3 regions of the Tissierella pigra genome follow, and region 1 is predicted to be linked to each of the others. Evidence: riboswitches for the same ligand, from Rfam matches in the RefSeq annotation. Region 1 holds a riboswitch; each other region holds the start of a gene.
The links. A riboswitch is a leader RNA that binds a small molecule or an ion and turns the genes downstream of it on or off. The one in region 1 is predicted to bind cobalamin.
Positions count from the first base shown of each region.

Region 2: linked by a shared signal. The riboswitch ahead of sucC (ADP-forming succinate--CoA ligase subunit beta) and the one ahead of KQI41_RS05610 (ABC transporter substrate-binding protein) in region 1 are both predicted to bind cobalamin.
Region 3: linked by a shared signal. The riboswitch ahead of KQI41_RS17860 (ABC transporter substrate-binding protein) and the one ahead of KQI41_RS05610 (ABC transporter substrate-binding protein) in region 1 are both predicted to bind cobalamin.

Region 1 covers NZ_JAHLPJ010000001.1:1,131,258-1,136,043, reverse strand. Annotated here, with positions in the region: gene KQI41_RS05620 (heme ABC transporter ATP-binding protein) at 1-764, opposite strand, end outside; gene KQI41_RS05615 (FecCD family ABC transporter permease) at 777-1,820, opposite strand; gene KQI41_RS05610 (ABC transporter substrate-binding protein) at 1,834-2,811, opposite strand; cobalamin riboswitch at 2,914-3,100, opposite strand; gene KQI41_RS05605 (esterase/lipase family protein) at 3,119-4,360, opposite strand; gene KQI41_RS05600 (methylated-DNA--[protein]-cysteine S-methyltransferase) at 4,404-4,786, opposite strand, start outside.
Region 2 covers NZ_JAHLPJ010000001.1:2,652,993-2,657,778, reverse strand. Annotated here, with positions in the region: gene pepV (dipeptidase PepV) at 1-814, shown strand, start outside; cobalamin riboswitch at 969-1,154, shown strand; gene sucC (ADP-forming succinate--CoA ligase subunit beta) at 1,346-2,506, shown strand; gene sucD (succinate--CoA ligase subunit alpha) at 2,522-3,424, shown strand; gene KQI41_RS13055 (YitT family protein) at 3,414-4,259, shown strand; gene KQI41_RS13050 (FUSC family protein) at 4,277-4,786, shown strand, end outside.
Region 3 covers NZ_JAHLPJ010000001.1:3,689,111-3,693,896, reverse strand. Annotated here, with positions in the region: gene KQI41_RS17880 (ABC transporter ATP-binding protein) at 1-455, shown strand, start outside; gene KQI41_RS17875 (CD3072 family TudS-related putative desulfidase) at 483-1,034, shown strand; gene KQI41_RS17870 (Dps family protein) at 1,143-1,577, opposite strand; gene KQI41_RS17865 (winged helix-turn-helix transcriptional regulator) at 1,694-2,005, shown strand; cobalamin riboswitch at 2,133-2,316, shown strand; gene KQI41_RS17860 (ABC transporter substrate-binding protein) at 2,532-3,575, shown strand; gene KQI41_RS17855 (FecCD family ABC transporter permease) at 3,577-4,575, shown strand; gene KQI41_RS17850 (ABC transporter ATP-binding protein) at 4,580-4,786, shown strand, end outside.

The sequences.
Region 1 (4,786 bases):
GTTAAATATAAACTATTTGAATACTTATTCATGTCTATTTCAACGTTAATATTATATGCAAATTCAATATTTTCCTTCGTTATAACCTTTTGAGGACTACCTGTAGCTTTTATTTGACCATCCTTTATCAGAATAATCTCATCAGAATACCTTGATGCCAGATTTATATCATGGATTACTACCACTATAGTTGTACCTTTTTCTTGATTTAATTTTCTCAATAGATTTAGTATTTCTATTTGATGATTTATATCTAAATGAGAAGTAGGTTCATCTAATAGTATAATAGAAGGATTTTGGGCTAGAGCCTTGGCTATTATAACCCTTTGTCTTTCCCCACCTGAAATCTCTGTAATTATCCTATCCTTTAAATAAAGGGTATTAGTCATTTCCATTGCTTCATTTACAATCCTATAATCGCTTTCATCTTCCTTTTGAAATCTTCCCTTATAAGGATGTCTTCCCATAAGAACTATATCTTCCACTGTAAAGTCATAATCAATAACAGTATTTTGAGGCACTAAAGCTATTTTCATGGCCAATTCCCTAGGTTTTACTTTCTTTATATTTAGTCCATCTAAAAATATGCTTCCATTATCAGGTTTATATAAATTATTAAGATTTTTTAAAAGAGTGGATTTCCCAGAACCATTAGGACCTATTATGCTTATAAAGTTTCCTTTTTCTATATTAAGAGATATGTTCTTTAATACTGCTTTCTTTCCATAACTAAAGCTTAAATCTTTAACTTCTAAAGTATACATAGCAACACCTCACTATTTCTTACTCTTTCGCAGCAAATATAGAAAAAATGGACCTCCAAATAAAGCAGTTATTATTCCAACTGGAATTTCTACTGGGGAAATTATTGTACGAGCTATGGTATCTGCAAATATCATAAATATAGCTCCTACTAAAGCCGATGATGGAAGTAATATTCTATTATCTGGCCCCAATACTATTCTCACTATATGAGGTATAATAAGTCCTACAAATCCTATGATCCCTGATACAGATACTACCATGGAAACCAAGAAACTTCCTAGTATAAGTATATATACCTTCGTTCTCTCCACATCTATCCCTAGACTTTGGGCCGATTCTTCTCCTATTAGCATAATATTTAAGTCTCTTGCAAAAAAGCCGATACCCGTCATTGATATAACTACAGGAATAGTTATACTTATTAAAGGTGTCCACCCTTTTCCCGCCAAACTTCCCATGGTCCAGTATATTATCTTTGCCATATCTTTACTATAAATAACCATTAAAAAAGACATTATTGCAGTTAAAAACTGACCTATGGCAATACCTGCTAAAAGTAAAGTAGTTACAGGAACTTTGTTTTTTATTCTTGCTATATTATATACTGTAAAAACTGCAGATAAGGCCCCAATAAATGCAAATATAGATATAGTTGATAAATTCATAAAGGATATATTTATTCCAAGTATTATTGCTATGGAAGCACCAAGTGCAGCCCCTGATGAAATTCCTATTACATAAGGATCAGCCATTGGATTTTTAAATATTCCTTGGAAAGCAGCACCTGTCATAGATAGACTAGCACCAACTAAAGCTCCTAACAATACTCTAGGAAGTCTTATGGACCAAATTATAGTTTCATGTGACTTAGAAATATCTGAAATATCTATACATCTTTCTATAATAGGTATCTTTGAAATAACAATTCTAAATGTATCTATTACACCAATATTTGCAGTACCTATTACGGAAAAAAAAGCTATGGCAAATGTTAGGATCAATATTAATATAACTATAATCAAACTATATCTTGTCTTACTTATGTCTTTTTTCATCTAAACCCCAACTTTATTTAAATAATTCTGGATGAATGGATTTTGCCACTAACTCCAATGCTTCAATTATTCTTGGCCCAGGTCGAGACATGATATTTGATTCATTTCCTTCAAAGATATGGATTCTATCATTTTCTATGGCTGATATATTTTCATAACCTGGTCTAGATTTTATAGATTCAACAGTTTTATCTTCAGTATCTGCTGATGTTAAATAAACTTCTGGATTTCTTTCAACTAATTGTTCTAAATCATATTGTGGATATGCACCATCTGCATCTTGTGCTATATTCTCTCCTCCAGATAAAGTAATTAACTCATCTATATATGAACCTTTACCCGCTGTCATTAATGGATCATGCCATATTTCATAAAATACTTTAATTTTTTCTTGATCTTTTACCTTATCTAGTATTTCATTCTTCTTATTATTCATAGATTTTATAAATTCAGATGCTTCTTTATCTTTTCCCGTAGCCTTTCCTACTGTTTCTATATCCTTCATTACAGCATCTATAGTTTCAGGCATAAATCCAAGAACTTTTATTCCTGCCTCTTTTAGTATCTTATTATCTTCTTCATTTCCAGCACCATAAATTAAAACTAAATCTGGGTTTAACTCCACTATTTTTTCCAAATTATTTCCACTAAAATCTCCTACAACTTCCTTAGTCTTAGCTTCTTCTGGGTAATCACAATAAGATGTTACTCCTATTACTTTATCTCCCAATCCTAAAGCAAATAACACTTCTGTATTATTTGGTGCTAAAGATACTATTTTAGTAGGTTCTTTTTCTATAGTTACTTTGTTTCCAAAGCTATCTTCTATTTCTACTGGAAAAGATACTATCTCTTCATCTACTTCACTACCCTGTGAATCTATATCTTCTAATGACAATTCTTCATTTGGTTTTTCCTTAGAAGTACAGCCAACTATTGAAAATACTAATAACAATGATAATAATAATGCTAACCCTTTAATTCTTCTCATTTTCTTCCTCCTGTTTTTTATTATCTACAATAACTTGCCTCTTTGAAAACAAAAAAACTTAAGCCTTTATTAAGGATAAGTTTTTTATATCTCATCCCTCCCTCCGAGGCTTAAATATAGGCAGGTATCCTGACTTATGGTTCATCCTAGTTCCAATGCCTTCCCAGTTTCCCAGTGGCTATTTTGGTTTCGTACCCATTTACAGTAGCGGGGGCTGTAGTGGCATTTCACCACTTTCCCTATTAAGTTTCATAATAATGTATGAAACACCTATAAAGCTATTACATTGTAAAAAAATAATATCATATTACATTATATACTTCAAGTAGTCCCTTTCCATATTAATACCATTATTATCAACAATAAACATATGAATTTCAGCCTTAGATTTTATATATGAATCTATATTGATTTTAAAACTTAAATCCTTATCTCCTGCAATCATTATCATAAATCTATTAGGGGACAGTTTTATAGCTTGAATTTTATCATCAACAATGTTTATTGATTTACTAGACACTTGATTGGACTCTGAAGTTTGAATATTTATGGCATTACAGTTGTCAGCTATAATAAAATATACCTTTTCTACTTGTTCCTCAGTTATTTCTTCCATTGAAGATACTTTTCCTAATATATCTTCCAAATAATTCTTGGATTTATATAAGATATTTGTATGATTTCCTTCTAATACTATATGATTCCCACCTAAATATCCCAATGTACTAGTTGTAGTTACTGTGCCATCTCCATAACTTGTTTTAATTGTATCTATAGGCTTTCCATCTGACCATAATACTTTCTTTCTTTTATTTATGTTTACTATAAACTCATTATTTGTAGCTACTCCTGTACCACTTACAATGAACGTTTTATTTTTATCCATTATAATATTTTCCAGTCCATTTAAAAATGGATTACTAACAATCATATCCTCGACAGAGACCGTCTTCATAACTTCTTTATCTTTAAATAATAAATAGTCTCCATATTTATAACTTGGAAGTAAATCCTGTACCACTGGAAATATTTTTCTTAAACCTTCTATATAGTTTACCCTATGAAACAAACTATAGTATAATATAAACCCAAATTTCACTGCATTATATAAAATATTATCTTCTACTTTAGAATAAGGCAATTTCCCTCCACTCCAAAAATAATAGGCATTTACAGAACCTAAATTTGGAGTACCTATCATAATTAGTTTATCTATAGTTAAAGGATATATATAGCACATATAGGCTCTTCCCACTAATCCACCTAAACTATGCCCTATAAGAATTACCTTATCCATTCCTGATTTTCTTTTGGCTTCCTCAATAGTGGGAATCAAATACCTTTCTACTATTTCCAATACAGGTTTTTTCCAATCATAATAGGATATATATAAGTTTTTATTTTCTTCATAACCCATAGAGTTTAGTATTCCAATAAATGGTCTATAGATTTTCTCTGCAAATCCAAAGGAAAAATCTCCAGTTCCATTTATTACATCATCGCCCATGGAGCCAAAAAGTCCTGGTATAAAAACAATAGGATAATCCATAATCATTCTCCCTTCTGTTTTTATATTAGGATATTCAAGTTAATTATATAATGTTATTCTTTTCTAGATTCAATAATTTTTCTTTTAAATCTATTCCACCTGCAAATCCTACTAACTTTCCATTAGTACCAACTACTCTATGGCAAGGTACAATTATAGCCACAGGATTTTTATTTAATACACTTCCTACAGCTCTAGGTCCCTTTGGACATCCTACTATTTCAGCCATTTCTTTATAAGTTCTAGTTTCACCATAGGGAATATTTATTAGCTCTTTCCATACTTTTTCTTGAAAAGGAGTTCCTTTAAATAAAAAAGGTATAGTAAATTCCTTTAGACTTCCTTCTAGATACTTAATTATTTCATCATGATAATTATAATCATTTTTATCTACCTCTACAGGAGTACCGTAGTATCTTTTCATAT
Region 2 (4,786 bases), 1.5 Mb from region 1:
AAATATATGTGGAAGTATCAAACTTATAGATTTAAAAGGTGGAAATGCCCCCAATATGGTTCCAGACTATGCAGAGGTGACTTTAGAAGTAGAGGATATAGAGAACTTTGATGAAAGATATAAGGATTATATAAAAGAGAAGAATAATTCAATAGATATAAATATAGTGAATAATCAAGTAAAGGTAATAGCAAGGGGCATATCAGCCCACGGAAGTACTCCAGAAAAAGGAGAAAATGCTATTTCGTATTTAATGGACTTTTTAGGTTATATGCTTGAAGGTAAATGTGATATTTGTGAATTTATAAATATTTACAATGAAAGAATAGGATTCAAACATAATGGTGAAAGAATTGGATGTGGATTAGAAGATGATATGTCAGGAAAATTAAATTTTAATCCAGGGCTTATTAAACTAGAGGATAATAAGATAATCTTAACTATAAATGTTAGGTATCCAATAAGAAGCAGTTCAAAGGAAGTATATGAAGGCATAAGGAAGAATATTGAAGGAACAAAATTAGAGTTAGTTGAAGGCAGAAGTGACAGTAAGCCATTATATGTTCCAAAGGATAGCTTTTTAGTGAAAACCTTGATGAAAGTATATAAGGAACAAACAGGAGATATAAATAGTGATGCCATTACTATTGGCGGTGGAACTTATGCTAGAGCCATGGAAAATGCTGTAGCATTTGGACCAATGTTTCCAGGTCAACCAGATGTAGTTCATCAAAGAGATGAATATATATCCATAGAGAATTTAATGAAGATTACAAAAATATATGCTCAAGCCTTATATGAGTTAGCAAAATAAATATAATAAGATAACTTTCTCTATTTTTTAATAGAGAAAGTTATCTTATATAGTAATTTTTTTCTATAAAGACTAATATCAATATTATAAATAATATTCTATTAAAACCTATAATTTGACAATTTATATTTAATATGATATATTTTTCTTAAAATTTAATATTTTAATCGTTGGTATAATTTTATATAAGATTATTTAAAAGGGAAGCTCGGTTTAATTCCGACACGGTCCCGCCACTGTGATAGATAGAACTTTATAAATACCACTGTACTTAAAGTATGGGAAGGGATAAAGTTTGTTATTCTTTAGTCAGGAGACCTGCCAATGATAAAAACGCTGTTTATTGCTCACGAGGATGAGGAGGTGTTATTTATAAGGTAGGCTAAAGGCTTGTTCTACTCTATTAATAATATCCTTTCTATTGTAGAAAGGTTTTTTTTGTTCTGCAATACTTGTTTTATAAGATTATAGTAATAACTCAGCAAATTTTTGCTGAGTTATTTTTTTGAAAAATAAATTGGGGGGATAAAGATGAATATACATGAATATCAGGCAAAAGAATTATTAAGAAACTATGGAATTCCAGTTCCTAATGGAGAAGTTATACATAATCCAGAAGATGCAGAAAAGGCTTCTTGGAGAATAGGAACTGATATTGCAGTTGTAAAGGCTCAAATCCATGCTGGTGGACGTGGAAAGGCTGGAGGAGTTAAAATAGCTGAATCAATAGATGATGTTAAAAATTATTCTAAAGAGCTATTAGGTAAAAAATTAATAACACATCAAACGGGAGAAGAAGGAAAGGAAGTAAAGGCTGTCCTAATAGAAGAAGGATGTGAAATTTATAAAGAATATTATTTGGGATTTGTACTAGATAGAGATAAGTCAAGGGTAACTCTTATGGCATCTGAAGAAGGCGGAACTGACATTGAAGAAGTAGCATTAAAAAGACCTAATAAAATTTATAAAGAGACTATAGATTCCCTAATAGGTTTAACAGAATTTCAAGCCAGAAGAATATGTTTTAATATTAATTTGCCAATAGAGGTAATGGATGATGGAGTAAAGTTTATGATGAATTTATATCGACTTTTCATGGAGAAAGATTGTACCTTGGTCGAAATAAATCCATTGGTATTAACAACAGAAAGAAAATTAATTGCTTTAGATGCAAAAATAAACTTTGATGAAAATGGCTTATTTAGAAATCAAGATATATCCAACTATAGAGATTTAAGTGAAGAAGATGAAAAAGAAATAGAAGCATCAAAATATGGTTTATCTTATATATCCTTAGATGGAAATATTGGATGTGTAGTAAATGGTGCAGGCTTAGCCATGGCTACTATGGATTTAATAAAATTTCATGGTGGGGAACCAGCTAATTTTTTAGATGTAGGTGGAGGAGCTGCAGAAGAAAATGTTACCAAGGCATTTAAGATAATATTATTAGACCATAGAGTTAAAGGGATTTTTGTCAATATATTTGGTGGAATAATGAAATGTGACATTATAGCTAAAGGAATTGTCAATGCAGCTAAAGAATTAAAATTGGATATTCCTTTAGTAATTAGATTGGAAGGAACTAATGCAGACTTGGGTATGGAAATAATAAAAAGCTCTAGTCTAAATATATTTGCAGTAAAAGATATGGATGAAGGTGCTAAGAAAATATTAGAATTAATAAAATAGAAAGGTGGCTAAATAATGAGTATATGGGTAAATAAATCCACTAAACTAATAGTACAAGGAATAACAGGTAATACTGCTGCATATCATACAAAACTAATGCTTGAGTATGGAACTAATATAGTTGGAGGAGTAACACCAGGAAAAGGAAATACTGAAGTTGAAGGTATACCTGTATTTAATACTGTGCAAGAGGCTGTAGATAATACTGGAGGAAATGTTTCGATAATATATGTTCCAGCTAAGTTTGCAGCAGATGCAATTCTAGAAGGTGTAGATGCAGGATTAGATATGATTATTTGTATTACTGAACATATTCCTATAAGGGATATGCTCATAGTTAAAAGATATATGGAAGGCAAAAAAACTAGATTAATTGGTCCTAATTGTCCAGGAATTATTACACCAGAAGAATGTAAAATAGGGATTATGCCAGGATATATACATAAAAAAGGAAGAATAGGGATTGTATCACGTTCTGGGACTTTGACCTATGAGGCAGTACATCAATTATCTCAAAAAGGAATTGGACAATCAACTGCTGTAGGAATTGGAGGAGATCCTGTAAATGGAACTGATTTTATAGATGTACTTAAGGCTTTCAATGAAGATGAAGATACAGATGCAGTAATTATGATTGGAGAAATAGGCGGAAATGCAGAAGAAAAAGCTGCTCTGTGGATTAAAGAAAACATGAGAAAACCCGTAGTAGGTTTTATTAGTGGAAAAACAGCGCCAACTGGAAAGAGGATGGGGCATGCGGGAGCTATTATATCATCTGGTAAAGGTACTGCGGAAGAAAAAATAAAAACAATGAAGGATTCTGGTATATATATGTCAGATACTCCTACTAATATAGCCAATACATTAATAGAGGCATTAAAGGACAATCAATTGTGGAGAAGTGCCTATGAAGATTAATTTTAAAAAATTTATGCTGATTAATTTTGGTGTATTTATTATGGCTTTAGGGCTATATTATTTTTTATTGCCAGAAAATCTAGCTGTAGGTGGTGCAATAGGAATTGCCATGGTAATAAATAATATATTCAAATTTATTCCAATTGGCATAATAATGGGGATCGTAAATATCTTTCTTTTTATATTGGCATTTTTAGTAATTGGAAAAGACTTTGGAGGATATACCATATATTCAAGCTTTCTATTATCAGGAATTATATATCTACTTGAAATAATTACTCCGTTAGAATCGCCTATAATAGATGATTTGACAATAAATTTAATTTATGGAATAATTATACAAGGTATAGGAATGGCTATAATTTTTTCTCAAAATGCCTCTACTGGAGGGACTGATATTATAGCAAAGATAATCAATAAATTCACTCATTTAAACATAGGAAAGGCATTACTTTTATCTGATTTTATTATTATAGTATTTGCTACATTTAGTTTTGGTTTAAAACTTGGATTATATGCTTTATTAGGTCTTATTATAAATGCATATGTAATAGATAATATGATTGCAAGTTTTAATGAAAGATTGAATGTTATAATCATTAGTGATAAAAGTAATGAGATAAATGATTATATAATTAATGAAATAAAAAGAGGTACTACAATTTATGTTGCCAATGGAGGATTTTCTAGAAGTGAAAAAACAATAATAAGTACAGTTGTTGGCAAAAGACAATATATTAGAATTAAGAACTATGCTCAAGGTATAGATTCAAATGTATTTATAACCATGGGGTTAGTTAATGAAGTACTAGGAGAAGGCTTTAGTTTTGATTAATTTTAAAAGGGGATAGTATGGAAAAACAACATAAGAAGATAAAACTACCAGGAATGAGAGTTATTAAAACAGTTATATCTGTATATATATGCTTTTTATTAAGCTTTGTTAGAAAAGGATTACCCTTCTATTCAGTAATAGCAGCAATTCTATGTATGCAAAGTGACCATGCCAATAGTTTTGAAGTAGGCAAAAGTAGAATTGTAGGAACTTTAATAGGTGGAGTATATGGGTTTTTATCCATAATTCTGATTAATTTCTTAGAAATTGAATTATTTAATTGGATTCATTATTTGCTATTAAGCTTATTTTTAATTCCAATTATATATACCAATGTATTTCTAAAGTGGGCTAGTTCAACATATATTAGCTGTGTAGTATTTTTAAGTATAACTGTTTCCCATGGAGGAGATATAGCTCCAATGTATTTTGCATTACATAGAGTAATTGATACATTAATTGGAATAGGAGTTTCACTTATTGTCAATCTTGCTATACAAAAGAAATATCTTCAGATTATTTTAGAC
Region 3 (4,786 bases), 2.6 Mb from region 1:
CTATATTTGTCACCCACGATCAAGATGAAGCAATGACTATGTCAGATACAATTCATATAATGAGAGATGGTATTATAGAACAATCAGGAACCCCTTTTGAAGTCTATAGTAATCCAAAAAGTATTTTTGCGGCAAGTTTTGTTGGAAATTACAATATATTGGAAAAAGATCAATTCTCAAAACTAATAAATCAAGAGTATTCAACTTATTCAAAAATTGTAATTAGGCCAGAGACTATTGAAATATCTCATGTTAAACTAGAATCTTGCAAAGATTCATATTCTGTTTCGGGTAAAATTATTGGTATACTCCCTCAAGGTAATATTATAAGATATACAGTTGATATCAATTCTGTTTCTTTAAAAGTGGATGTGCTCTTTAATGATTTGGAACTTTATGCTTTGGGACAAGAAGTATATTTAAAATTTAAGAAAAATCATTGTATTAATCTATAACTATGGAATAGTTAAGGAGGATGGAAATTGAAAAGGAATAAAAAGATAATATTAATTTGTCATTGTATCATTAATTCCAATTCTAAGGTTGAAGGTCTTAGTCAGTATGGGGGAATTTTTAAGGAATTTGTAAATCTTATTGCAGAGAAAGATATTGGTATTATTCAACTTCCTTGTCCAGAAATGATTGTATATGGAATAAAAAGATGGGGCCATGTAAAGGAGCAATTTGATACCTTATTTTATAGAGAACAATGTAGAGAAATGCTTAGACCAATAGTTCAACAGACTAAAAGTTATATTGATGCAGGATATGAGATTCTAGGAGTTGTGGGTATAGATGGAAGTCCAAGTTGTGGAGTTAATTATACTTGTTCTGGAGAATTCAGAGGAGAGATTTCGAATAATGATGAATTAGAAAGCATCCTTGAAACTTTAAAGGAAGTTAAAGGTTCTGGTATATTTATGGAAGAGTTAACAAATTATCTGAAAGAATCTGGAATAAAGATACCCTTTATAGCAATTAATGAAAATGATGTATATAGTTCTTTGGATAAAATAGCAGAATTTATAAACTAGAAAACAGTAATTCTCCTATTTATCAGTTGTTAGCTCGAGAATAAAAAAGGCTGTTTCATAACTGATAAACCAGTTATGAAACAGCCTCATTTTATATTATACTTATTTTTATTTTAATATAGAATTAATGAACCATATATTTTTACTATAATCAGCAACGTAGTCTTCAAATATGGCTACAGTTTCAAAGTCTCCTTCTTCATCAGCTATATTTCTGATTTCAGTTGCTAATATTTTCATTTTTTCTAAATCTGTTTTAACTATTTCTAATGATTCTTTAATTGCAAAATCTTTAGCCTTGATTTCTTCAATATCTGAATTATCTAGGTATTCAGCCATAGTTGATAATGGCATTATATCTTTCATCTTTAATAATTCTGCAACTTCGTCTAGATTTTCAAATAATTTGTCATATAGACCTTCAGTAAATTCGTGAACTTGAACAAATTGGTTACCTACAACATTCCAATGGATATTGTGGAATTTAATATTCAATACAGCCAAATTTGATAAATATTTTTGTAATAAATTTACATGTTTCATATAACCCCTCCTAAAAATTTTTAATTAACTATTAATTAGTATCTTTCTTTAATCTAATTATATGATAAAATAAGATAAACAAAAAGGCACAAATTTGTTCGTAAGGATGTGAAATTATGAAAAGCAAAATTTCTAATGGATTTGAAATTGTACATGATTTAATTAAACTAAGATGGATACCAGAAATTCTAAAGTCTATCCATCTTGGGAATGGACGGTATAAGGATATTTTAAATAGTATCCCATATATGAGTCATACAGAATTAAATAGGAAATTAACTATATTACTAGACAGAAAGGTTATAGAGAAAATAACCGATGGAAGTGATAACTACTATTCCTTGCAGAGCTTTGGCAAAGATTTAGTTCATATTTTTTATCACTTAGAAGATTTGGAGGATAAGTATTTTGAGCAAAAATCTGGATAAACAGGTATAATGAGTTGATTTCCTTGTATTAAACATTCATCAGGTCTTAAGTATTAATAAAAAGATAACAAACATATTTGCTGAAGCTTGTGTGGAATTTATTTATGTAGTATAATGTTGATTAAAATTGAATATAGGATAAATAGGTTTATAGAATTATTATTCTATTGTAATAGGGAAGTAGGGTGTAAATCCCTCACGGTCCCGCCGCTGTAAAAGAATAGTCTTTTCTAAATGCCACTGGGAAACTGGGAAGGCAGAAAAGATGATTAAGCTTGAGTCAGAATACCTTCCTATTTTATTAGCAGAATAACTCTACGGTAGATGGAGAAAGCTAGTTTTTAAGTAAATTGCTTTATTTGGCTATCCTTCTGATGATTATTTTCAGAAGGTTTTTTGATAGCAATTATTTTTGGATTTAAAACAACAAAAATGGTCTATATATAGGCTTACAAAACTCCAGCAATCGTAGAATTCTATGAATGTTGGAGTTTTTTATGTACCGTAAAAAGAAAGGGTGAAAAAGATGAAAAAGTATAAAAACATATTGTGGTTAATGATTTTGGCTGTAATAACCACTAGTATTTCAGGTTGTACCAAAACCACAGGAGTAGGTGGTTTAACCAATGTTCAGAATACAGAAAAGGTAGATGATACTCAGCTATCAATAACTGTAGAAGGAGACAAGTATCCCTTAACTGTAAAGGACTTTTTAAAAAAGGAAACTATTTTAAAAGAGAAACCAGAGAAGATAGCTGTATTGTCTGGTACTCCTTTAAACATTTGGTACGATTTAGGAGGCAAGTCTGTATGTACATCTGACGTATCAGACAATGTGAAACTTATACCAGAGTATAGAGAGGAAATACGAAATCTTCCAACTATAGGGCCTGTATATTCTATAGATATGGAGTCTGTAATACCTCATAAGCCAGATTTAATTATAGCTCAAGTTGGAACCCAATCAACTCAAGCAAAGAAGTTAAGAGAAATGGGTTTTAATGTAATCACTACTCATATAAGAGGATATGATGATGTGGTGTCTACATATAAGGCATTTGGAAAAATACTTGAGAAGGAAGAACTAGCTGAAACTAAAATAAAGGAACTGGAAAAACAGAAAAAAGAAATTGTATCAAAATTACCAGATGAATCTAAATCTGTAGTTATATTATATATAACTTCTAAAACACTTGCTGTAAAACTAGATAATAGTATAGCAGGAGATGTTGCTAAGATATTGAGACTTAAAAATATTGCATCTGATTTACCACCAGATACTATAGGATCAGAAACTACGCCATTGGATATAGAGTATATAGTGGAGAAAAATCCAGATTATGTTTTGGTTACCAGTATGATTTCCAGTAATGAAGAAGCTATAAAATCCATAGAGGAAGAATTTAACACAAATCCAGTATGGAGTGGGGTAAAAGCTGTACAGGAAGGTCGTGTTATTCATCTTCCACAGGAATACTTTTTGTATAATGCAGGGCCTTATTATAATGAAGCCATAGAATATATGGCTAAAAATATTTATCCAGAAATTTATGAAGAGGTGAATAAGTAGGATGAAAAGCGATATTTCCCTTAAAGACAATAAAGGTTTTAAAATAACCATTATTGCTATTTTAATAATACTGTTTTTTGTGGGTTTTATACTGGGAAATACTAAAGGCACTCTTGAAGTTGGGGCAAAACGTATATTTGAAGTTATTATGACAGATGACGGAAGTGCGGAAAGAATGGTAATTTGGAATATTAGATTGCCAAGAATGATATTAGCTGCTTTAGTAGGTGCAAACCTTGCTTTATCAGGTGCTATTTTACAAGGGGTTATGAAGAATCCTTTAGCAGATCCAAGTATTATTGGTATAAGTAGTGGTGCAGGGCTTTTTGGTATAGCAGTATTAGTTATCTTTCCTCAGCATGTTGGTTTAGTACCTATTGCCGCCTTTATAGGGGCTATGTTAGCAGCTTTTATAATATATATTTTATCTTGGAAGGGTGGAATACAAACTACAAGAATAATATTAGCAGGTGTAGCTGTATCGGCCTTATTCGGAGCAGGTATTTCAGGTATGCTAGTTTTCTATAGTGACCGTGTTCATGGAGCATTAACCTTTATGAATGGAAGTTTATCTTCAAGGTCTTGGCCAGAAGTATATACCATATTACCTTATACCATAATAGGAATTATTTTAGTAAATATATTTGCAGAGAAACTTAATATTTTAATATTAGGTGATGATGTTGCAAGGGGTTTAGGGTTAAATGTAGAGGCTGCAAGACTTGGATTTACTGTTCTCGCTGCTCTTCTAGCTGCTAGTGCAGTAAGTGTTGTAGGACTTTTAGGATTTGTTGGTCTTATAGTGCCTCACAGTATAAGACTAATAATGGGAAATGATTATAATTATATGTTTCCTGCAACAGCATTATTAGGCTCTATACTTCTAATGTTTAGTGATACCTTTGCAAGAACGTTTTTAAGTCCAACGGAGATACCAGTAGGTATTGTAATGGCAGTATTAGGAGCACCATTCTTTTTATTCTTGCTGAGGAGGGAGTAAATGGATGAATAATAATATTATACTAGAGATTAAAGATTTAAGTATAAGCTATAAAAACAAGAATGTTTTAAAAGAAATAAATCTAAAGATAGAAAAAGAAAAGGTTTATTCTATAATTGGACCAAATGGTTGTGGAAAAACTACCTTAATGCGTACCATAAGCAGAGGTATAAAGCCTAAACAGGGGAAGGTACTTTTATATGGAAATAAT